4 regions of the Pseudomonas sp. S3_G06 genome follow, and region 1 is predicted to be linked to each of the others. Evidence: predicted binding sites of a transcription regulator. Region 1 holds the regulator's gene; each other region holds the start of a gene.
What was found. Region 1 encodes FliA, which starts transcription of late flagellar genes. Its sites were predicted from a motif close to CTAAAGTTTNNNNNNNNNNNGCCGNTAA; they were not measured.
Positions count from the first base shown of each region.

Region 1 (5,936 bases):
TGATTGCCGAGCATGACCATCAGCGTCGGCATGATCGCCAGGGTCAAAGGCACCTTGATGACGATCTTCGAGCCCTGGCCCTTGGTCGAGTAGATGTTGATCGAACCGTTGAGCTGGGAAATCTTGGTCTTCACCACGTCCATGCCGACACCACGGCCGGACACGTCGGAGATCTCGGTCTTGGTCGAGAAACCCGGGGCGAAGATCAGGTTGTAGCACTCGGTATCGCTCAGGCGATCGGCCGCGTCCTTGTCCATCACACCGCGTTTTACCGCGATCGAACGCAGGACGTTCGGGTCCATGCCTTTGCCGTCGTCGGAGATCGACAGCAGGATATGGTCGCCTTCCTGCTCGGCCGCCAGCACCACGCGACCGCCACGGGCCTTGCCCGATGCTTCGCGTTCTTCCGGCGACTCGATGCCGTGGTCGACGGCGTTGCGCACCAAGTGGACCAGCGGGTCGGCCAGGGCCTCGACAAGGTTTTTGTCGAGGTCGGTTTCTTCACCCACCAGTTCCAGGTTGATCTCTTTCTTCAGCTGCCGCGCGAGGTCACGAACCAGACGCGGGAAGCGCCCGAAGACCTTCTTGATCGGCTGCATCCGCGTCTTCATCACGGCGGTCTGCAGGTCAGCGGTGACCACGTCGAGGTTAGATACGGCCTTGGACATGGCTTCGTCGCCGCTGTTGAGGCCCAGACGCACCAGACGGTTACGCACCAGCACCAGCTCGCCGACCATGTTCATGATCTCGTCGAGCCGCGCGGTGTCGACGCGTACGGTGGTTTCAGCTTCGCTGGCCGGCTTTTCTGCCGGTGCAGCGGCTGGCGCGCGGGCCGGAGCCGGAGCAGCAGCGGCGGCCGGTTTCGGCGCCTCGGCTTTCGGTTCAGGCTTGGCGGCAGGCTTCGGTGCAACAGCGGCAGCCGGAGCTTTCGCCGCTGGCGTGGCGACGCTCGACGCGGAACCCGCAGTCGCAGCGCTGGCGTCAAACTTGCCTTTGCCGTGCAATTCGTCGAGCAGCGATTCGAATTCGTGATCGCTGATCAGGTCACTGCCGGCCGCAGCGGCTGCCGGTGCAGCAGGTGCTGCCGGCGCCGAAGCGATGGCCGATTCCAGCGCGTCAACGGCGAAGTTGCCCTTGCCGTGCAACTGATCGAGCAAGGCTTCGAATTCGTCGTCGGTGATGTCCGAGCTGTCGCCCGCAGCAGGTGCGGCCGGCGCTGCTGGTGCCGCCGGAGCGACCGCATCGACAGCAAACTGGCCTTTGCCATGCAGTTGATCGAGCAGCGATTCAAACTCGGCGTCGGTGATTTCATCGCTGGCCGCCGTGTCGGCAACCTGCGCGGGAGCAGCGACAGCGGCCGGAGCCTCGGCCTGGGCCTTGACGGCGTTCAGCGAGTCCAGCAGTTGTTCGAATTCGTTATCGGTGATGTCTTCCGATGCGCTTTCGGCGACCGGTTCTGCCACCGCTTCTACTGGTGCGGCAACGGCTTCATCCGCCGATTGCGGCTCGGCCAGACGCGCCAGCGCGGCCAGCAGTTCCGGCGTGGCGGCGGTAATCGGTGCACGCTCACGGACTTCGCTGAACATGCTGTTCACCGCGTCCAGTGCTTCGAGCACAACGTCCATCAGTTCTGCATCAACGCGACGCTCACCCTTACGGAGGATGTCGAACACGTTTTCGGCGATGTGACAGCACTCCACCAGCTCATTGAGCTGAAGGAAGCCGGCGCCCCCTTTTACAGTGTGGAAACCGCGAAAAATTGCATTGAGCAGATCTGCATCATCCGGGCGGCTTTCCAGCTCGACCAGTTGTTCGGACAGTTGCTCAAGAATCTCGCCGGCCTCAACCAGGAAATCCTGAAGGATCTCTTCATCGGCGCCGAAGCTCATTAATGGGGTGCTCCTACAGGTCTAAAAACCCAAAAAACCCGAATTCCGAAACTCTAGAATCCAAGGCTGGATAACAAATCGTCCACATCGTCCTGACCGGACACAACGTCTTCTCGTTTATCGGCATGAATCTGCGGACCTTCACCCTGCGAGAGATGTTTTTGTGGATCTTTTTCAGCAAGCATTGCGGCGCGGTCATGTTCGATGCCCGCAAAGCGGTCGACCTGACTGGCCATGAGCACGAGTTTGAGCAGATTGCTTTCGACTTCGGTGACCAGTTGGGTCACACGCTTGATCACTTGACCTGTGAGGTCCTGGTAATCCTGAGCCAGCAGGATGTCGTTGAGGTTGCTCGACACCGCACGGTTGTCCGTGCTGCTGCGTGACAGAAAACCGTCGACCCGGCGCGCCAGTTCGCGGAACTCTTCAGCCCCGACCTCGCGACGCATGAAGCGGCCCCAATCGGCGCTCAACGTCTGCGCTTCATCAGCGAGACTGTTGACCACCGGCGTGGCGCTTTCCACCAGATCCATGGTGCGGTTGGCCGCGGCTTCCGTCAGCTTGACCACATAGCCCAGGCGTTCGGTGGCGTCGGTGATTTGCGACACTTCCTCGGCCTGCGGCATGTGCGGATCAATCTGGAAATTGACGATCGCACTGTGCAGTTCACGTGTGAGTTTGCCCACTTCCTGATACAGGCCGCGGTCACGGGTCTGATTGAGCTCATGGATCAGTTGCACCGCGTCGCCGAACTTGCCTTTTTCAAGGCTCTCGACCAGTTCGACCGCGTGTTTTTTCAGGGTCGATTCGAAATCGCCCTGTGATGATTCGTTATGCTCCATAGCTCCCCCGCGCATTCATCAGCCGATGCGTTCGAAAATCTTCTCGATTTTGTCTTTCAACGCTTGAGCCGTGAAAGGTTTGACCACGTAACCGTTCACACCGGCCTGGGCGGCCTCGATGATCTGCTCGCGCTTGGCTTCAGCAGTCACCATCAACACCGGGAGGTGCTTGAGTTTTTCATCGGCGCGCACGTGACGCAGCAGGTCGATACCGGTCATGCCCGGCATGTTCCAGTCCGTTACCAGAAAGTCGATGCTGCCGCTGTTGAGCACCGGAATGGCAGTGGTGCCATCGTCGGCCTCGACGGTGTTGGTGAACCCAAGATCGCGCAGCAGGTTCTTGATGATCCGCCGCATCGTTGAGAAGTCATCAACGATGAGGATTTTCATGTCTTTGTTCAATTCGACCTCCAAGCAGTCTTAAACGCGCCCAGCACCTGGACGCGCCACTTCAATCAATCGGCGCAGCACTTAAAGTTTGTCTGGAGCACAACGGATCGAGACCGGCGCCGTTCATCACCGCACCAGCCTCGTTTCGCAGTGTCCCCACACTGCCTTCAGCGCGCTCGCCACTCCCCCAAACGCCCCCGCAGACGGGCCGCGCACTGGCTGTGTAACTGGCTGACCCGCGATTCACTGACGCCAAGGACTTCACCGATTTCCTTGAGGTTCAGCTCTTCGTCGTAGTACAGCGCCAACACCAGTCGCTCACGCTCCGGCAAATTGGCAATCGCGTCCGCCAGCGCCGCCTGGAAGCGTTCATCTTCCAGATCGCGTGACGGCTCCATATGAGCACTGGCGCCATCCTCGTGCAGCCCTTCGTGTTCGCCGTCCTGCAAGAGGTCGTCGAAACTGAACAGGCGACTGCCCAAGGTGTCATTCAGAATCCCGTAGTAATCGTCGAGACTCAATTGGAGTTCGGCCGCAACCTCGTGATCTTTAGCGTCACGGCCGGTTTTAGCTTCAATCGAGCGAATCGCGTCGCTGACCATCCTGGTATTACGGTGAACCGAGCGTGGCGCCCAATCCCCTTTGCGCACTTCATCGAGCATCGCGCCGCGGATTCGAATGCCCGCGTACGTTTCGAAACTGGCGCCTTTGCTGGCGTCGTATTTGGTCGAGACTTCGAGCAAACCGATCATCCCGGCCTGGATCAGGTCTTCGACCTGCACGCTGGCCGGCAGGCGCGCCAGCAAGTGATAGGCAATGCGCTTGACCAGTGGCGCGTAACGCTCGATCAATTCGTATTGCGCGTCACGCGCCGACTTTTTGTAAAGATTCATGCCACTGGCGGTCATATCACAGGCCCTGCGGTTTGCTGCACGAGACGCTCGACGAAAAATTCCAGATGCCCGCGCGGGTTGGCCGGCAGCGGCCAGGTGTCGACCTTCTGGGCGATGGCCTTGAAGGCCAGCGCGCACTTGGAACGGGGAAAGGCTTCGTAGACGGCGCGCTGCTTCTGCACCGCTTTGCGCACGCTTTCGTCGTACGGCACGGCGCCGACGTATTGTAGGGCGACGTCGAGGAAGCGATCCGTGACCTTGGTCAACTTGGCGAACAGGTTGCGCCCTTCCTGCGGGCTCTGCGCCATGTTGGCCAGGACGCGGAAGCGGTTCATGCCGTAGTCGCGGTTGAGCAACTTGATCAGCGCGTAAGCGTCGGTGATCGAAGTCGGCTCGTCGCAGACCACCAGCAACACTTCCTGGGCGGCGCGTACGAAACTGACTACCGAGTCACCAATACCCGCAGCGGTGTCGATCACCAGCACGTCGAGATTGTCGCCGATGTCGCTGAACGCCTGGATCAGGCCGGCGTGCTGCGCCGGGCTCAGGTGCACCATGCTCTGCGTGCCGGAGGCCGCCGGCACGATGCGAATCCCGCCCGGCCCCTGCAACAGCACGTCGCGCAGTTCGCAACGGCCTTCGATGACGTCGGCCAGTGTGCGCTTGGGTGTCAGCCCCAGCAGAACGTCGACGTTCGCCAGGCCCAGGTCGGCGTCCAGCAGCATGACCCGACGGCCAAGCTCTGCCAGCGCCAGCGACAAGTTCACTGACACGTTAGTCTTGCCGACGCCACCTTTGCCGCCGGTCACCGCGATCACCTGTACGGGATGCATGCTGCCCATGTTATTTCTTTACCTTGTCTTGCATAGACGGAGGCCACATTACTGGCTGCGCGTTCCTGATCGGAACAATGCGTGGCAGACCATCGATGTAGGTACAAAAACTGTTCATGATTACCTCAGCCAACCTGCTTGGTCGGGCTGTGATAGATATCAGCGAACATGTCAGCCATGGCTTCTTCGCTGGGTTCTTCCTGCATTTGCACGCTGACGGCGCGGCTGACCAGTTGATGACGGCGCGGCAGATGCAAATCATCCGGAATCCGTGGGCCATCGGTCAGATACGCGACCGGCAATTCATGACTGATCGCCAGGCTCAACACTTCGCCGAGACTGGCCGTTTCATCCAGTTTAGTCAGGATGCAGCCGGCCAGCCCGCAACGCTTGTAACTGTGATAAGCGGCGGTTAGAACCTGTTTCTGGCTGGTGGTTGCCAGGACCAGATAATTTTTTGAGCGAATGCCACGCCCGGCCAAGCTCTCGAGCTGCATGCGCAACGCCGGATCACTGGCTTGCAGGCCGGCAGTATCGATCAAAACCACGCGTTTGCGTAGCAGTGGATCCAATGCCTGCACCAGCGACTGACCCGGATCGACGTGCGTTACCGGCACGTTGAGGATGCGCCCGAGGGTTTTCAGTTGTTCCTGCGCGCCGATGCGGAAGCTGTCCATGCTCACCAGTGCAACGTTCTGCGCGCCGTACTTGAGCACGTAACGCGCGGCGAGCTTGGCCAGCGTGGTGGTCTTGCCCATGCCGGCGGGGCCGACCATGGCAATCACACCGCCCTCTTCCAGCGGCTCGACTTCCGGTACGGCAATCATCCGCGCCAGGTGCGCCAGCAGCATGCGCCAGGCCTGACGCGGTTCTTCGATATCGGTGATCATCGCCAGCAGATCGCGCGACAGCGGGCCGGACAGGCCGATGCGCTGCAGACGGCGGTACAGATTGGCTTGGGCCGGACGGCTGCCTTGCAGCTGATTCCAGGCCAGGGTGCCGAGCTGAACTTCCATCAGCTCGCGCAGGCTGTTCAATTCAAAACGCATCGAATCCAGCGCACGCGGATCGACGCCCGCCGAGGCCTGC
Region 1 covers NZ_CP162738.1:3,464,328-3,470,263, forward strand. Annotated here, with positions in the region: gene AB4N47_RS15475 (chemotaxis protein CheA) at 1-1,889, opposite strand, end outside; gene AB4N47_RS15480 (protein phosphatase CheZ) at 1,943-2,731, opposite strand; gene AB4N47_RS15485 (chemotaxis response regulator CheY) at 2,750-3,121, opposite strand; gene fliA (RNA polymerase sigma factor FliA) at 3,289-4,029, opposite strand; gene fleN (flagellar synthesis regulator FleN) at 4,026-4,856, opposite strand; gene flhF (flagellar biosynthesis protein FlhF) at 4,973-5,936, opposite strand, start outside.

Region 2 (5,936 bases), 2.9 Mb from region 1:
GTCGGCGCCGGTTTCGTTGGCGATTTCGATCAGGCGCTTGGCGATCAGCGGACGGGCGATGGAAGTACCCAGCAGGTACTCGCCTTCGTAAACGGTGTTGGCGCGGAACATCGGGAACACGAAATCACGCACGAATTCTTCGCGCAGGTCGTCGATGTAGATTTCTTTGACGCCCATGGCCTGAGCCTTGGCGCGGGCCGGCTCGACCTCTTCGCCTTGACCAAGATCAGCGGTGAAGGTCACCACTTCACAGTTATAAGTATCCTGCAGCCACTTGAGGATCACCGAAGTGTCCAGGCCGCCGGAATACGCCAGAACGACCTTGTTTACGTCCGCCATGCCATCACTCCACGGGGTTCTACGGAAAGCCGGGGAGTCTACCGCTCAAACGCGATAATTTACAGAGGCGCGACAGCTTAAGACGACAAAGCGACAGAATCTGTCGAGAGCGCGACGATGACCGGCGAGTCAGGAAGTCGTTGCGGCCGTGGCCGGCGTACTCGCTTGCGGCGCCGGAGCCGGGGCGGTAGTCGGTGCGACGCGCGACAGTTTCACGTTGACCCGACGGTTCTTCGCACGATTGGCCTTGCTGGTGTTGGGCACGATCGGATACTGCTCGCCGTGGAAACGCACGGTGATCTGCGATTCCTGAATGCCGTTGGCCTTGAAGAAATCCACCACCGCCAGCGCGCGGCGGCGCGACAATTCGCGGTTGGTCAGACGATTGCCGCTGTTGTCGGAATGGCCGTCGAGGTCAATGTGGTTCACCGTCGGGTCGGCCTTCATGTATTCGAGCATCACTTGCAGCTTGGCCTTGGCAGCCGGGTCCAGCTCAACGCCTTCGCCGGGGAAGCCGATCTGCGACTGCTTGATCTGGTCGAAATTCTGCGGCAGCAATTTCGCCACACAGCCTTGATAGTCGTTGAACGCCTTGCTGAATTTCACCGGCAACAAACGCACTTCGGAGACGCGGCCATCGCCAGACGCACGGCGTACCACCGGGCTGCGACCGTCCAGCAGACCGCTGATCAATCCCCCGGCCTGAGATTGCGAGCTGTTGAACAACACATTGCCGCTGCCCAGACGCACAGAGCCCAGATTGATGTCGCCACGCCCTGGCTGCCAAGGTGCTGCGGCAGCGAGCAAGGTCGCCGAACCGCCGCCGAGCATGGCGTTGTAGGCGTTCAGGCGAAAGATCGCCTGCTCACCGGCCTTGCGCACGAACTCGCCCGAGCCGAAATCGGTGATCGGCTGGGTCAGGCGGCATTCGAACTGGTCGCCGGCGACCGTCCACTCAATGTTCTCCAGACGGGTCTGGTAAGTCAGCGCCATCGCGGGAAGGCTGGCAAACACACTGAGCAGGGCTAAATAACGCTGGCGCACGGGAGGCTCCATTGGCTTGTGAAACACAAACACCGATTCACACAATGTTTACGGCATACCTTCGGGATATCGGACGCGTGTGGCAAAACTTGATAGCGGGTGCCTGCAAGAGTCTTTTCCGGTAGCATTCGCCTCAGTTTGACCCGCCTGGAATCCCCTCATGTCCGACCGCCTGACCCTGCTGCGTCCCGACGACTGGCACATTCATCTTCGCGATGGTGCCGTGTTGACCAATACCGTTGCCGATGTGGCCCGCACCTTCGGGCGCGCGATCATCATGCCGAACCTGGTACCGCCGGTGCGCAACGCCGCTGAAGCCGACGGCTATCGTCAGCGCATTCTCGCTGCCCGCCCGGCCGGCAGTCAGTTCGAGCCGTTGATGGTGCTGTACCTCACCGACCGCACCCAACCGGAAGAAATTCGTCAGGCCAAGGCCAGCGGTTTCGTCTACGCCGCCAAGCTGTACCCGGCCGGCGCGACCACCAACTCCGATTCCGGCGTGACCAGCATCGACAAGATCTTCCCGGCGCTGGAAGCCATGGCCGAAGTCGGCATGCCGCTGTTGATCCACGGTGAAGTCACCCGTGGCGACGTCGATGTATTCGACCGCGAAAAGATTTTCATCGACGAGCACATGCGCCGCGTAGTCGAGCGTTTCCCGACGCTGAAAGTGGTGTTCGAACACATCACCACCGGCGACGCCGTGCAGTTCGTCAACGAGGCTTCGGCCAACGTTGGCGCGACCATCACCGCGCATCACCTGCTGTACAACCGCAACCACATGCTGGTCGGCGGGATTCGACCGCACTTCTACTGCTTGCCGATTCTCAAGCGCAATACCCATCAGGAAGCCTTGCTCGACGCCGCCACCAGCGGCAGCGCCAAGTTCTTCCTCGGCACCGACTCGGCGCCCCACGCCCAGCACGCCAAGGAAGCCGCCTGCGGTTGTGCCGGTTGCTACACCGCTTACGCCGCCATCGAGATGTATGCCGAAGCGTTCGAACAGCGTAACGCGCTGGACAAGCTCGAAGCCTTCGCCAGCCTCAACGGCCCGCGTTTCTACGGCCTGCCGGCAAATACCGATCGCATCACCCTGGTCCGTGAAGAATGGACCGCCCCGACCAGTCTGCCATTTGGCGAGCTGACCGTTATCCCGCTGCGCGCCGGTGAAAAACTGCGCTGGCGCCTGCTGGAGGAACACGCGTGAGTGAAGACAATTTCGACGATGAACTGGACGGTCAAGGTGGCGGCGGCGGTTCCCGTCATCCGATGGCAGCGCGTTTTCGCGGCTACCTGCCGGTTGTCGTCGACGTAGAAACCGGTGGCTTCAACGCAGCCACCGATGCCTTGCTGGAGATTGCCGCGACCACCATCGCCATGGATGAAAAGGGTTTCGTCTACCCGGATCACACCTACTTCTTCCGCGTCGAGCCATTCGAAGGCGCCAACGTTGAAGCGGCAGCGCTGGAGTTCACCGGGATCAAGCTCGATCATCCGCTGCGCATGGCCGTCAGCGAAGAAACCGCGCTGACCGACATCTTCCGTGGCATCCGCAAGGCGCTGAAAGCCAACGGCTGCAAGCGGGCAATTCTGGTCGGGCACAACAGCAGTTTCGACCTGGGCTTCCTCAACGCAGCAGTTGCGCGCCTGGACATGAAGCGCAACCCGTTCCACCCGTTCTCCAGTTTCGACACCGCGACCCTGGCGGGTCTGGCGTACGGTCAGACAGTGCTGGCGAAAGCCTGTCAGGCCGCCGGCATCGATTTCGACGGCCGTGAAGCGCACTCGGCGCGTTACGACACCGAAAAGACCGCTGAGCTGTTCTGCGGCATCGTCAATCGCTGGAAGCAGATGGGCGGCTGGGAAGACTTCGACGACTGATCCTCGACGAACAAATCCCGCGCATGAAAAAACCGGCCACATGGGCCGGTTTTTTTGTACCTCGACGTTGCGCCTTACAGGGCCGCAGCGTTCTCGGTCAGGTAAGCCGCAACGCCTTCCGGCGAAGCGTTCATGCCTTTGTCGCCTTTCTTCCAGTTGGCCGGGCAGACTTCGCCGTGCTCTTCGTGGAATTGCAGCGCGTCGACCAGACGGATCAGCTCTTCCATGTTACGGCCCAGCGGCAGGTCGTTGATGATCTGCGAGCGAACCACGCCTTTGTCGTCGATCAGGAACGCGCCACGGAAAGCCACGCCGCCTTCGGATTCAACGTCGTATGCCTTGGCGATGTCGTGCTTCATGTCGGCAGCCATGGTGTATTTCACCTGGCCGATGCCGCCATTGTTCACTGGAGTGTTGCGCCAAGCGTTGTGGGTGAAGTGCGAGTCGATCGACACAGCGATCACTTCAACGTTGCGCGCCTTGAAGTCAGCCATGCGGTTGTCCAGAGCGATCAGCTCGGACGGGCAGACGAAGGTGAAGTCCAGCGGGTAGAAGAACACCAGGCCGTATTTGCCTTTGATGGCCGAGGACAGGGTGAAGCTGTCAACGATCTCGCCATTGCCGAGTACGGCCGGGACGGTGAAGTCTGGGGCTTGTTTGCCTACGAGTACGCTCATTGATATCTCCTGGTGTAAAAACTTGAAGTTCAGGGTCCGGGCCAGCCTGTCACCCTCAGGCGACAGCCCTGTGACACGAACCCTCTTCGCAAGGGACGACCATCATACACTGCGTGTTTGGCCTGTCCGTAACGGATTTTCCCTGTTCGGTTGTCCACTGCGTATTCATGGGGTCAGACGAGCATTTGGAAAATACCGTTCGTCAGTCGCTGGGAAATTGGCTGCGAAGCGTTCCGAAAGCACTTTGACAATCATTCTCGTTAACATTAAGATCCATCGCAATTGAGTCACAACCAGCGACGGTTCTTACTTATGTATGTTTGCCTCTGCACTGGCGTCACCGACGGACAGATCCGCGAAGCGATCTATGAAGGTTGCTGCAGCTACAAAGAAGTTCGCCAGGCCACCGGCGTCGCCAGCCAGTGTGGCAAATGTGCCTGCCTTGCCAAGGAAGTGGTGCGCGAAACCCTGACCAAGCTGCAAACCGCCCAGGCCGCGATCCCTTACCCGGTAGAATTTACTGCTGCGTAAATGCCCCATTTCAAAGAACCGGACTAGATGTCCGGTTTTTTTATGCCTGAAAATCAATTGCTTAGCGTCCAGACGCGGAACACAAACATTCTTATTCCGATTAATTTTCATTTATTATTCAATAACTTAGGTTTGACACTTATAACTGCCAAGCTCAAACTCCGCCTTATATACGGTTAATACAGGGCAGGACTCCGATCATGAAAGGCGACATCACAGTCATCCAGCATCTCAACAAGATCCTTGCCAATGAGCTGGTCGCGATCAATCAGTACTTCCTGCATGCACGCATGTATGAAGATTGGGGTCTGAACAAGCTCGGCAAGCACGAATACCACGAATCCATCGACGAGATGAAACACGCGGACAAGCTGATCAAGCGCATTCTGTTCCTTGAAGGCCTGCCGAACGTTCAGGACCTGGGCAAGCTGCACATCGGCGAGCACACCCGCGAAATGCTCGAATGCGACCTGCGCATCGAGAAGACCGGCCATGCCGACCTGAAAGCCGCCATCGCCCATTGCGAAACCGTTGGCGACTTCGGCAGCCGTGAACTGCTCGAAGACATTCTCGAGTCGGAAGAAGAACACATCGACTGGCTGGAAACCCAGCTCGGCCTGATCGACAAGATCGGCCTGGAAAACTATCTGCAGTCGCAGATGGGCGAAGAGTAGGAGCTGTCGAGTGAAACGAGGCTGCGATCTTTATCGATTTCAGCCTTGATACTCAGTCAACTCGTATAACCAACAAAAAGCCCCGCCCTCTTTCGAGGTGCGGGGCTTTTTGTTGGCCGAAGATCAAAAGATCGCAGCCTCGTTTCACTCGACAGCCCCTACAGGAGACGCGTCGTCGAGCGAAACTATATGAAAGTAGAATCAGGCTTCGGACTTGTTCGCCGCTGCCGCTTCCACAGCCGCCTTGATGGTGCTTTGCAGCGAACCGTCTGCAGCCATCTCGGTCATGATGTCGCTGCCGCCGACCAGCTCACCGCCGACCCACAGTTGCGGGAAAGTCGGCCAGTTGGCGTATTTCGGCAGGTTGGCGCGGATTTCCGGGTTCTGCAGGATGTCCACGTACGCGAACTTTTCACCACAGGCCATCACGGCTTGCGCAGCTTTTGCGGAGAAGCCGCACTGCGGGGCATTCGGCGAGCCTTTCATGTAAAGCAGAATGGTGTTGTTGGCAATCTGCTCTTTAATCGTTTCGATGATATCCATGGAGCACCTCGGCTGAACTTTCCGACTCAGAGGTCGGCACGGTGGCGCATTGTAACGGAATCCCGAGCGCCATGCTCGGTCTCCCCGACAGACCCGCTCAAGCCGCCGCCACGGTCACCGGCACACCGTTCAACGCCGCGTTGCCCGACAGTTCGTCGAGCTGGCACTCGTCGGTCAGGTCGTTGGCGCTCGACCCCGGCTGGCCACTGGCGATTGCCATCTGCACACCCGGGCGCGCATGGCCCCA
Region 2 covers NZ_CP162738.1:516,072-522,007, reverse strand. Annotated here, with positions in the region: gene AB4N47_RS02430 (argininosuccinate synthase) at 1-339, opposite strand, end outside; gene AB4N47_RS02425 (flagellar protein MotY) at 469-1,383, opposite strand; gene pyrC (dihydroorotase) at 1,544-2,590, shown strand; gene rnt (ribonuclease T) at 2,587-3,264, shown strand; gene AB4N47_RS02410 (peroxiredoxin) at 3,339-3,941, opposite strand; gene AB4N47_RS02405 (bacterioferritin-associated ferredoxin) at 4,254-4,472, shown strand; gene bfr (bacterioferritin) at 4,673-5,146, shown strand; gene grxD (Grx4 family monothiol glutaredoxin) at 5,348-5,689, opposite strand; gene AB4N47_RS02390 (molybdopterin oxidoreductase family protein) at 5,787-5,936, opposite strand, start outside.
Region 2: the regulator FliA is predicted to act here: its motif matches at 1,450-1,477, upstream of AB4N47_RS02425 (flagellar protein MotY).

Region 3 (5,936 bases), 2.6 Mb from region 1:
CGTTCTGGTCTGGCTCGGCCCGGCCATCGGCCCGCAAGCCTTTGAAGTCGGCGCGGAAGTGCGCGAAGTCTTCGTCAAGCAGTTGCCGGAAGCGGCGACAGCCTTCGTGCCGAGCCACAACCCTGGCAAGTTCATGGCTGACATCTATGAATTGGCGCGCCTGCGTCTGGCAGCCCGTGGTGTAACAGCGGTTTACGGCGGCGGTTTCTGCACCGTGACCGATCCGCGCTTCTTCTCCTATCGCCGTGCGTCGCGCACCGGTCGTTTCGCCTCTCTTGTTTGGCTCACCCGCTAAACTCTCTGATCTGCATCAACTCTCCGACGCTTGAATCTCCCAGAATCGACCGCATCTACAGTGGTATCTGGCAGGTTTCTTTATTCAGGATGGTTTCTTAGGTCCGGCCTGCTCAAAAGGAAGGTGACCCATGCGTATTGACCGTTTAACCAGTAAATTACAGTTGGCCCTGTCCGACGCCCAGTCGTTGGCGGTTGGCCACGATCATCCGGCCATCGAGCCGGCGCACTTGATGCAGGCCATGCTTGAACAGCAGGGCGGTTCGATCAAGCCGCTGCTGATGCAGGTAGGCTTCGACGTCAACAGCTTGCGTAAAGAGCTGACCAAAGAGCTCGACCAATTACCGAAAATCCAGAACCCGACCGGCGACGTCAACATGTCGCAGGATCTGGCGCGCCTGCTCAATCAGGCCGACCGTCTGGCTCAGCAGAAGGGCGACCAGTTCATCTCCAGCGAACTGGTGCTGCTCGCTGCGATGGACGAGAACAGCAAGCTCGGCAAGTTGCTGCTCGGCCAAGGCGTGAGCAAGAAAGCCCTGGAAAACGCGATCAACAACCTGCGTGGTGGCGAAGCGGTAAATGACGCCAACCACGAAGAGTCGCGGCAGGCGCTGGACAAATACACCGTCGACCTGACCAAGCGCGCCGAAGAAGGCAAGCTTGATCCGGTGATCGGCCGTGACGACGAGATCCGCCGCACCATTCAGGTTCTGCAACGCCGTACCAAGAACAACCCGGTGCTGATCGGTGAACCTGGCGTGGGTAAAACCGCGATCGCCGAAGGGCTGGCGCAGCGCATCATCAACGGCGAAGTGCCGGACGGCCTTAAAGGCAAGCGCCTGCTGTCGCTGGACATGGGCGCGCTGATCGCCGGCGCCAAGTATCGCGGCGAGTTCGAAGAGCGCCTGAAAGGCTTGCTCAACGAGCTGTCGAAGCAGGAAGGGCAGATCATTCTGTTCATCGACGAACTGCACACCATGGTCGGCGCCGGTAAGGGCGAAGGCTCGATGGACGCCGGCAACATGCTCAAGCCTGCGCTGGCTCGCGGCGAGTTGCACTGCGTCGGCGCGACCACGCTCAACGAGTATCGCCAATATATAGAGAAGGACGCGGCGCTCGAGCGGCGTTTCCAGAAAGTCCTGGTGGACGAGCCGAGCGAAGAAGACACCATCGCGATTCTGCGTGGCCTTAAAGAGCGTTACGAGGTTCACCACAAGGTGGCGATCACCGACGGCGCGATCATTGCCGCGGCGAAACTCAGCCATCGCTACATCACGGATCGGCAGTTGCCGGACAAGGCCATCGACTTGATCGATGAGGCCGCCAGCCGTATCCGCATGGAGATCGACTCCAAGCCGGAAGTGCTCGATCGTCTGGAGCGGCGCCTGATTCAGTTGAAAGTGGAATCCCAGGCGCTGAAGAAAGAAAGCGACGACGCAGCGAAGAAACGCCTGGAAAAACTCCAGGAAGAAATCGAGCGTCACGAACGTGAGTACTCGGATCTGGAAGAAATCTGGAACTCGGAAAAAGCCGAGGTGCAGGGTTCTGCGCAGATCCAGCAGAAGATCGAACAGTCGCGCCAGGAATTGGAAGCCGCACGCCGCAAAGGCGACCTGAATCGCATGGCGGAGTTGCAGTACGGGGTGATCCCCGATCTGGAGCGCAGCCTGCAAATGGTCGACCAGCACGGCAAGAGCGAAAACCAGTTGCTGCGCAGCAAGGTGACTGAAGAAGAGATTGCCGAAGTCGTGTCGAAGTGGACCGGCATCCCGGTGTCGAAGATGCTCGAAGGCGAGCGCGACAAGCTGAGGAAGATGGAGAGCCTGTTGCACAAACGGGTCATCGGTCAGGAAGAAGCGGTCGTGGCTGTGGCCAACGCCGTGCGGCGTTCCCGCGCCGGGTTGTCCGACCCGAATCGTCCGAGCGGCTCGTTCATGTTCCTCGGCCCTACCGGTGTTGGTAAAACCGAGCTGTGCAAGGCCTTGGCCGAGTTCCTCTTCGATACCGAAGAGGCGATGGTGCGGATCGACATGTCAGAGTTCATGGAGAAACACTCCGTGGCTCGTCTGATCGGTGCGCCACCGGGCTACGTCGGCTATGAAGAGGGCGGTTACCTGACCGAAGCGGTGCGTCGCAAGCCGTATTCGGTAATCCTGATGGACGAAGTCGAGAAGGCGCACCCGGATGTGTTCAACATCCTCCTGCAAGTGCTTGAGGATGGCCGTCTGACCGACAGTCACGGGCGTACGGTGGACTTCCGCAACACGGTGATCGTGATGACCTCCAACCTCGGGTCGATCCAGATCCAGGAACTGGTCGGTGATCGTGAGGCGCAGCGTGCTGCTGTGATGGACGCGCTGACCTCGCACTTCCGTCCTGAGTTCATCAACCGGGTCGACGAGGTGGTGATCTTCGAGCCGTTGGCGCGGGATCAGATCGCCGGGATTACCGAGATCCAGTTGGGTCGCCTGCGCAGCCGTCTGGCCGAGCGCGAGCTGAAGCTGGAGCTGAGCCCGGAAGCGATGGACAAGCTGATCGCCGTCGGTTACGACCCGGTGTATGGCGCACGTCCTTTGAAACGGGCGATCCAGCGCTGGATCGAAAACCCGCTGGCGCAGTTGATCCTGTCGGGTCATTTCATGCCGGGCGACACCGCCACCGGCAAGGTCGAGAACGACGAAATCGTTTTCGGCTAAGCCTCAGCGGCAATGAAACCGGTAAGGCCTCGCATTGCGAGGCCTTTTTTTCGCCAGGCTGTTGAACTCAAAGGAAAAGGCTTGTAAAGTGCGCCCCGCAGTCAGTCACCGGCAGCGTTTCAACCCACCGGGTTGGAATCTGAAATAAGTTGCAAATCATTAACTTGAAAGCAATTTAGGGGGTTGACAGAGGTGTTCTAGGTTGTAGAATAGCGCGCCTCAGACACACGAACGCAGCGATGCGTACGGGTGGCGAGATGCAACAAAGCTTCACCGTTGTAAATTGAAATATGTAGTTCCGTGATAGCTCAGTCGGTAGAGCAAATGACTGTTAATCATTGGGTCCCAGGTTCGAGTCCTGGTCACGGAGCCAATTTCAAACCGGGGTATAGCGCAGTCCGGTAGCGCGCCTGCTTTGGGAGCAGGATGTCAGGAGTTCGAATCCCCTTACCCCGACCATATTTGGGTCGTTAGCTCAGTTGGTAGAGCAGTTGGCTTTTAACCAATTGGTCGTAGGTTCGAATCCCACACGACCCACCATTTTTGAAACCAGTTTGCGCTGGGATCGAATCTTAAGATCAGAGGCCAAAAGCGCTGATCGAAGAAGGCGATCTTTGAAAGGTCGCCTTTTTTTTACCGGGGTATAGCGCAGTCCGGTAGCGCGCCTGCTTTGGGAGCAGGATGTCAGGAGTTCGAATCCCCTTACCCCGACCATATTGAAAATCCTCGTATCGAAAGATACGGGGATTTTTTTTGCCTGCCGAAAGGCTAATCCCTTCAAGTCGTCATACAACCTGCCGATAGCCCGCTAACACGAGGGGACTGCCAACGCTTCGCCCCTTGATCTGGCCATTACAAGAATAAGGGCGTTCGTCATGTTGCTTCGTCAGTTGAATATTGCTCCCCGGGCTGCCCTGGGATTTGCCCTGATCGCGGTGTTGGTGGCCTTGCTCGGCGTGTTTGCGCTGGGACAGATGTCGAGTATTCGCGACAGTGAGGTGGCGGTGGAGAACCGCTGGTTGCCGAGCATCCGTGGCGGCGACGAGATCCGCGAACTGATGCTGCGCATCCGCACCATCTCCCTGCGCATGGCGCTCGATCAGGATCCGGCCAATATCGCCACCTATCGCGGCCAGATGGACACCCGCGACAAGGAACTGAGCGAGAAGATCGCCGCCTACGACAAACTGGTCGACACTGCCGAAGGTCAGCAGCTGTATGACCAGTTCAAGAAAACCTTCGCCGCCTATCGCACTGGCATTGCCCAGTCATTCACCCTTGCCGAGCAAGGCAAGCGTGACGAGCTGACCAAATTGCTCCTGGTTGACATGAAGACCGTGGTCGACGGCTCCGGCAAACAGCTCAATGATCTCGCCGATCTGTTCGCCCGCCAGGTCGCTGCCGAAAGCGAGAAGTCCGCCGCGCATTATGAAACCTCGCGCACCATCGTTACTCTTTTCATTGCCTTGGCAGCGCTGGCCACGGTGGCGCTGGCGATGTTGCTCACGCGCAGTATCGTGCGCCCGCTGAGCAGCGCCGTGGATGCCGCTGAAAGTGTCGCTAAGGGCGATCTAACCCGACCGATCGAAACCCATGGCAATGACGAAGTCAGCCGCTTGCTCAAGGCCTTGGCGACGATGCAACAGAACCTGCGCGAGACCCTGCAAGGTATCAGCGGCTCAGCTACGCAACTGGCCACCGCCGCGGATGAACTGAGCGCCGTTACCATCGACAGCACCCAAGGCTTGCAAGAGCAGAACAACGAAATCGAACAGGCCGCCACTGCGGTTAACGAGATGACCGCTGCGGTGGAGGAGGTCGCGCGCAACGCGGTGTCGACGTCCGATGCCACGCGCCAGTCCAGTCAGTCGGCGCAATTGGGCCAGGAGCGCGTCAGCGAAACCGCCAGCGCGATCAATGCGCTGGCCAGTGATGTGCAGAACACCGGTGAACTGGTGCAGTCGCTGGCCAATCAGTCGCAGGACATCGGTAAGGTTCTGGACGTGATTCGCGCCATCGCCGAGCAGACCAATCTGCTGGCGCTCAACGCCGCCATCGAGGCAGCACGCGCCGGTGAAAGCGGTCGCGGCTTTGCGGTGGTGGCCGACGAAGTGCGCGCACTGGCGTATCGCACCCAGCAATCGACGCAGGAAATCGAACAGATGGTGCAAGGCATGCGCAGCGGTTCGAGCCAGGCGCTGGAGTCAATGCAGGCCAGCGCATCTCGTGCGGCGAGCACGCTGGTTCTGGCAGAGCGGGCGGGTGAGGCGTTGGTGACGATCACGGCGTCGGTGCACGAGATTCACGAGCGCAACCTGGTGATCGCCAGCGCTGCCGAGGAGCAGGCGCAGGTGGCGCGGGAAGTGGATCGCAATCTGGTGAATATTCGCGACCTGTCGGTGCGTTCGGCTGCGGGGGCTGATCAGACCAGCGCATCGAGCCACGAACTGTCGCAACTGGCCAATGCGCTACAGGGCATGGTGCGGCGCTTCCAGCTGTGATGAACAGCGATTCATTGCAGGCCTTCGCCCACTGATTTGAGAACAGCACGAAACAATGTGGGAGCGAGCCTGCTCGCGAAGGGGCCGGATCATTCAACGACAGTGTTGACAGACCCACCGCTTTCGCGAGCAGGCTCGCTCCCACAGGTTGGCGTTTTAGTGCAGTTTCAGACGCGGCTCGGTGCCACGACCAATCTTGCTGCCCAGCATCAGCATCGCCGTGCGGAACGGCCCGTACAGCGCCATCTGGTGCATACGGTACAGCGACACATAGAACATCCGCGCCAGCCAGCCTTCGAGCATGACGCTGCCGGTCAGGTTACCCATCAAGTTACCCACAGCAGAAAAACGCGACAGCGAGATCAGCGAGCCGTAGTCGGTGTATTTGTACTCCGGCAGGGTCTTGCCTTCGATGCGCAATTTCAGCGACTTGGCCAGCAGCGAC
Region 3 covers NZ_CP162738.1:176,811-182,746, forward strand. Annotated here, with positions in the region: gene pgeF (peptidoglycan editing factor PgeF) at 1-295, shown strand, start outside; gene clpB (ATP-dependent chaperone ClpB) at 426-2,990, shown strand; tRNA gene AB4N47_RS00820 (tRNA-Asn) at 3,288-3,363, shown strand; tRNA gene AB4N47_RS00825 (tRNA-Pro) at 3,373-3,449, shown strand; tRNA gene AB4N47_RS00830 (tRNA-Lys) at 3,455-3,530, shown strand; tRNA gene AB4N47_RS00835 (tRNA-Pro) at 3,628-3,704, shown strand; gene AB4N47_RS00840 (methyl-accepting chemotaxis protein) at 3,866-5,491, shown strand; gene AB4N47_RS00845 (NAD(P)/FAD-dependent oxidoreductase) at 5,648-5,936, opposite strand, start outside.
Region 3: the regulator FliA is predicted to act here: its motif matches at 3,767-3,794, upstream of AB4N47_RS00840 (methyl-accepting chemotaxis protein).

Region 4 (5,936 bases), 1.9 Mb from region 1:
TCAGGCTCACCGCCGCGCACGCCAAGCCCAGCGCCAGACCCCACCAGACACCCGTCGGTCCCCAATTGAGATGGAAAGCCATCCACCACGCCGCCGGCGCGCCAATCAGCCAATAGCAAGCGAGCCCCACGAGAAACGTAGTCTTGGCATCCTTGAGCCCGCGAATACAGCCCATGGCAATCGTCTGCGTGCCATCGAACAGCTCGAACCACGCCGCTACGGCCAGCAGGCTCACCGCCAGACGGATCACTTCGGCAAAAGCCGGATCGTTGTGGTCAAGGAACAGGCCGACCAACTGGTTGGGCCACAGCCAGAACACCAGGGCAAAGCCGAGCATCACCACGGCGCCGAAGGCGATGCCGACACGCCCGGACATGCGCGCATCGACCAGTTGCCCGGCGCCGTAGTGTTGGCCGACGCGCATGGTGATGGCGTAAGACATCCCGGCCGGGACCATGAAGGCCACCGACACGATCTGCAGGGCGATCTGATGCGCACCCATTTGCGTGCTGCCCATTGTGCCCATGCACAGCGCAGCGAAAGCGAACAACCCGACCTCTACCGCATAGGTGCCGCCAATCGGCAGACCCAGGCGCCACAACTCTTTCAGGTATTGCCGGTTCGGCCGCGCCAGGCCGGCGCGCAACGGATAAGCGTCATACGCCGGATGCCGGCGGATATGCCAGGCCAGCGCCAGTGCCATGCAGTTGGCGACAATCGCCGTGACCAGACCGATACCGGTCAGGCCCAGTTGTGGCAGGCCGAACATGCCGGTGATCAGCGCGTAGTTGAGCAGGAAGTTGGCCAAGGTGCCGGCGAGGCTGATGACCATCACTGGCGTCGCCCGGCCAATCGCACTGGTAAAACCGCGCAGGGCCATGAAGCTCAGGTAACCGGGCAGGGCGAAGGGCAGGGCGATGAGAAATTGCCCGGCGGCGTTGACGTTGGTTTCGGTTTGGCCGAACAGCAGCAGCACGGGTTTGAGGTTCCACAACAACAGCCCGGCGCCGAGGGCCATCAGCCAGGCCAGCCACAGTCCGGCCTGGGTCAGGCGTGCGGCACCGATGATGTCGCCGGCACCCTGACGGATTGCCACCAGTGTGCCGACCGCTGCAATCACGCCGATGCAGAAAATCGACACGAACGAGTAGCTCGCGGCACCGAGGCCGCCACCGGCCAGCGCTTCGGGGCTGAGGCGCGCCATCATCAGGGTGTCGGTCAGCACCATCAGCATGTGCGCCAACTGCGAAGCAATCAGCGGCCCCGCCAGCCGCAGAATGGCCCAGAGTTCGGTACGCACAGGATGCTGCATGGTCATCACCACCCAAATATCAGAGGAAGCATAAGAGCGTCGATTCTCGGCGCTTGGCAGGCTTTGCACAAAGGGATAAAAAGGATGGGTGGCATGATTAATACTCATCCTTAATCGTCCTGCCGAATTGGCTGAATCCCCGCTATTGGAGCTTTGTGTATGTCCCGACGCCTTCCGCCGTTGTATGCCCTGCGCGCATTCGAAGCGGCAGCGCGACACAGCTCGTTCACCCGCGCGGCGGAAGAACTGTCGATCACCCAGAGCGCGGTCAGTCGGCACATGCGCACTCTTGAAGAACACTTCGCCTGCCGGCTGTTTCACCGCAGCGGGCGCAATTTGCAACTGACCGAATCGGCGCGGCTGCTGCTACCCGGTATCCGCGAAGGCTTCGCCGCCCTTGAGCGCGCCTGCAATACCTTGCGCGCCGAGGACGACATTCTGCGCATGAAAGCGCCATCGACCCTGACCATGCGTTGGCTGCTGGCGCGGTTGAGTCGCTTCCGCCATTTGCAGCCGGGCAATGAGGTGCAACTGACCAGCGCATGGATGGATATCGATTCGGTGGACTTCAATAACGAACCTTTCGATTGTGCGGTGTTGCTCAGTGACGGGCATTTCCCGCCGGACTGGGAAGCGAGCCTGCTGTTTCCCGAGGAATTGATTCCGGTCGGAGCGCCGAACCTGCTCAATGACCAACCTTGGGACGTAGCGCGTCTGGCGGCTGCTGAACTGCTGCACCCGACCCCGGATCGCCGCGATTGGCGCAGTTGGCTGGAGCGCATGGGCCTGTCCGAGCAAGTTTCGCTTAAGGGCGGGCAAGTGTTCGATACGCTGGAGCTGGGCATGATCGCCGCGGCGCGCGGCTATGGCGTTTCGATGGGTGATCTGTTGATGGTTGCCGAAGACGTTGCGCAAGGACGCTTGAGCCTGCCGTGGCCGACCGCCGTCGCCAGTGGCCTGAATTATTACCTGGTGTGGCCGAAACCGCGTCCGGGAGGTGAACGTTTGCGCCGCCTCAGCGATTTTCTCCAAGGCGAAGTCCGCGCCATGCAATTGCCGGCGGTAGAGCGCTTGAGCTGAAACGTTCGAGCCGGCACAATGCCACTACTGCGCCATACCCACGCAAAGTGCTCAAGTATTCGGATTTTCCGCCGACTACGAGCATGTGGAACTGTCGTGCCGGTTCCGCGCTACCCCCATTATTAGAATATTTTCCGGGCAATTACCGCGATCAAGGAGGATTCGGTGGCTCGGCCAGGAGCTGTTCATGTCTCAACCTCGTGCTCGGATCGCCTCGCAGCTGGGCCTTGCCCTTGCTGTGATACTGGCGATAGTCATCAGCGGCAGTACGGTGTTCGCCTTGCGTTCGCTGGATTCCGCCAACCTCGCCACCCGTGAAGAGCATCTGGCCAGTGAGGCCCGGCTGCTGGCCGATCAACTGAGTACCTTTCACGGTACGCTGCGCGAAAGCACCCTGCGCCTGAGCGGGCTGTTCGAAAAGCGCTTCGGCAGTGGTTTGAGTGTGCACCCCGATCAGCCAGTGACCGTGGCCGGCGTGCAGACTCCGGGCTTGCATCTGGGCAACGAGGTGCTGAACAACAACTTCAAGGAAGTTGACGAGTTCAAGCAGATGACCGCTGGTGTGGCCACGGTATTCGTGCGCAGCGGCGAAGACTTCATTCGCGTCAGCACCAACGTCAGCAAGCAGGACGGCACCCGTGCCATCGGCACCGTGCTCGATCATGCCAACCCGGCGTACGCGAAGTTGATGGCCGGGCAAAGCTATGTCGGCCGCTCGCTGTTGTTCGAACGCTACTACATGTCCCAGTACACGCCGGTGCGCGATGCGGGCGGCAAGATTATCGCCGTGCTGTACGTCGGGTTCGACTACACCGACGCGCAGAACGCGCAGTTCGCTAATCTCAAGCGCTTCCGCATCGGCAAGACCGGCTCGCTGGCCTTGCTTGACGAGCAGAACAAATGGCTGGTGCCGATTGCCGGCGTCGAAAACCTGGATCAAGCCGCCCCGACCATCAACAACCTGGTGAAAACCCCGGGCAAGGGTGAGTTCTGGAGCGACAAGGGTGAGGACTTCTACAGCATCGCCGTGCCGTTCGAAGGTGGCCCGTGGTCGGTGGTGGCGAGCATGCCGAAAGCCGAGATTCGCGCGGTGACCTGGAGCGTCGGTACGCAACTGGCGATCGGCAGCCTGCTGGCGATGTTGCTCGCGGTCGGTTCCGTGGTCTGGCTGCTGCGTAGCAAACTCGCACCGCTGGGCGATCTGGTGCGTCAGGCCGAAGCCTTGGGCGCGGGTGATCTGAGTGTGCGGCTGAACGTATCGAGCCACGATGAAATCGGTCAGCTGTCCCGCGCGTTCAACCAGATGAGCCAGGCGCTGTCGACCATGGTCGAGCACATCCGCCGCGCTTCGGAAGAGGTCAACAGCCGCGCGCAGGCGCTGTCCGGTTTGTCCGGCGGTGCGTATGAAGGCATGGAGCAACAGTCGGGCGAAATCACCAGCATGGCCGGCGCCGTGGAAGAGTTTAGCGCCACCTCGCTGAACATTGCCGACAACATGGGCGCGACCCAGCGCCTGGCGCAAGAAAACGCTCAGCAGACCCAGATCGGCCGCAGCTCGATGGAAGAAGCGTCGTCGTCGCTGGAACAGATCGCTGGCGCGCTGAACAGCACCGCCAGCGTGATCAACACGCTGGGGCAGCGCTCGCAGGAAATCGGCGGGATTGTCGGCGTGATCACCTCGATCGCCGAGCAGACCAACCTGTTGGCGCTCAACGCTGCCATCGAAGCCGCTCGTGCCGGTGAGCAGGGGCGCGGTTTTGCCGTGGTCGCGGACGAAGTGCGCAGCCTCGCCTCGCGTACCCGTCAGGCGACCGATGAAATCTCCAGCATGATCCACAGCATCCAGCAGGAAACCGGCAACGCGATCAGCACCATGGAACAGGGCAATGTGCTGATGCAGGAAGGCCTGTCGCGCAACGCCAATGTCGCCTCGGCGCTGGCGCGGATTGATGAGCAGAGCCGTTCGGCAGGCCAGCAGTTCGCCGCGATCACCACCGCCACTCAGGAGCAAAGCAGCACTGCGACGTTGCTGAGCAGCAATTTGCAGAGCATCGCCTTGGCCAACAGCGAGCAGCGTGAGGTGGTGTCGAACCTGGCTGTCACCGCGAAAGAGCTGGAGAAGCTGGCGGCGGATCTGCGTTCCGAGGTTGATCGCTTCCGTTGATGCATCTTTGAAACAGCTATCGCGAGCAGGCTCGCTCCACAGTAGTCGGCGTAATTCACAAATATTGTGAAGGCCCGATGTCCCTGTGGGAGCGAGCCTGCTCGCGAATGCTTTTCTCCCACCGCTTCTTTGGACTTGCTGAAACGTTTCCGCAGCGCTATAAAAATGGCACAACTCCAATAAAGGCTGCTGCCATGACCCCGCTCAAGCTCCTCGTCGCCCTCGGCGCATTCTCTGCCGCTTCCCACGCCATGGCCTGGGACTATGTTCTGCTCGACGCCAACACTCCGGCAAAAGACCGGACGATCACCAGCGAGCAACTCGGTGTAAAAACCGCCAAACCGTTCTCCGTGACCCTGCGTACTCTGCATGGCGGTCGTCAGGAGGGCGTCAGCATTGTCGATATCGATAACGGCACGATGAAGCTGTCGGTCGTGCCGACCCGTGGCATGAATGTGTTGCAGGCTTCGGTGGGCGACGTGCGGATGGGCTGGGATTCGCCGGTCAAGGACGTGGTCAACCCGGCGTTCATCGAACTCAACGGTCGCGGTGGCCTGGGCTGGCTCGAAGGTTTCAATGAACTGGTCACCCGTTGCGGTTACGAGTGGGTTGGCCATCCCGGCATGGACAACGGCGAATTGCTGACCTTGCACGGTCGCGCCGCCAACATCCCGGCCAGCACCGTCACTTTGCACATCGACGAGAAGCCGCCGTATGCCATCACGCTGCGTGGCGAGCTGAAAGAGCAGGCATTCAAGAAAGTCGATTTCTCGGTAGCGACCCAACTGATCACCGAACCGGGCAGCGCCAGCTTCGCCCTCAACGACACCCTGACCAACAACGGCGACTATGCGAAGGAATATCAGGCGCTGTATCACAGCAATTTCAGCACGCCGTTTCTCGAGCAGGGCGCAAAGTTCGCAGCGCCGGTGAAGCAGGTTTCGCCGTTCAACGAGAAGGCCAAGGGAGATCTGCCCGACTGGCAGACCTATCGCGCGCCAACCAAGGACTACGACGAAACTGTCTACAACGTCGTGCCGTATGCGGACGCCAAAGGAGATACCTTGACCGTGCTGCACAACAAGGCCGGTAGCCTCGGCGTATCCGTTGGCTTCAATACTCAGCAACTGCCAGTTTTTTCGCTGTGGAAAAACACCGACTCCCAAGGGCAGGGCTACGTCACCGGGCTGGAGCCGGGAACCAGTTTTTCCTACAACCGTCGCTATCAGCGGCCGTTGAGTCTGGTGCCGACCATTGCGCCGAAAGAACATAAACAGTTCCAGATCAGCTACAGCCTGCTGGCGGACAAAGGGGCGGTGGACAAGGCCCTCAAGCGCGTGACCGAAATTCAGGCCGGGCGCGATACTGAAGTGCGCCAGG
Region 4 covers NZ_CP162738.1:5,370,887-5,376,822, forward strand. Annotated here, with positions in the region: gene AB4N47_RS23925 (NorM family multidrug efflux MATE transporter) at 1-1,312, opposite strand, end outside; gene AB4N47_RS23930 (LysR substrate-binding domain-containing protein) at 1,472-2,392, shown strand; gene AB4N47_RS23935 (methyl-accepting chemotaxis protein) at 2,580-4,556, shown strand; gene AB4N47_RS23940 (aldose 1-epimerase family protein) at 4,751-5,936, shown strand, end outside.
Region 4: the regulator FliA is predicted to act here: its motif matches at 2,443-2,470, upstream of AB4N47_RS23935 (methyl-accepting chemotaxis protein).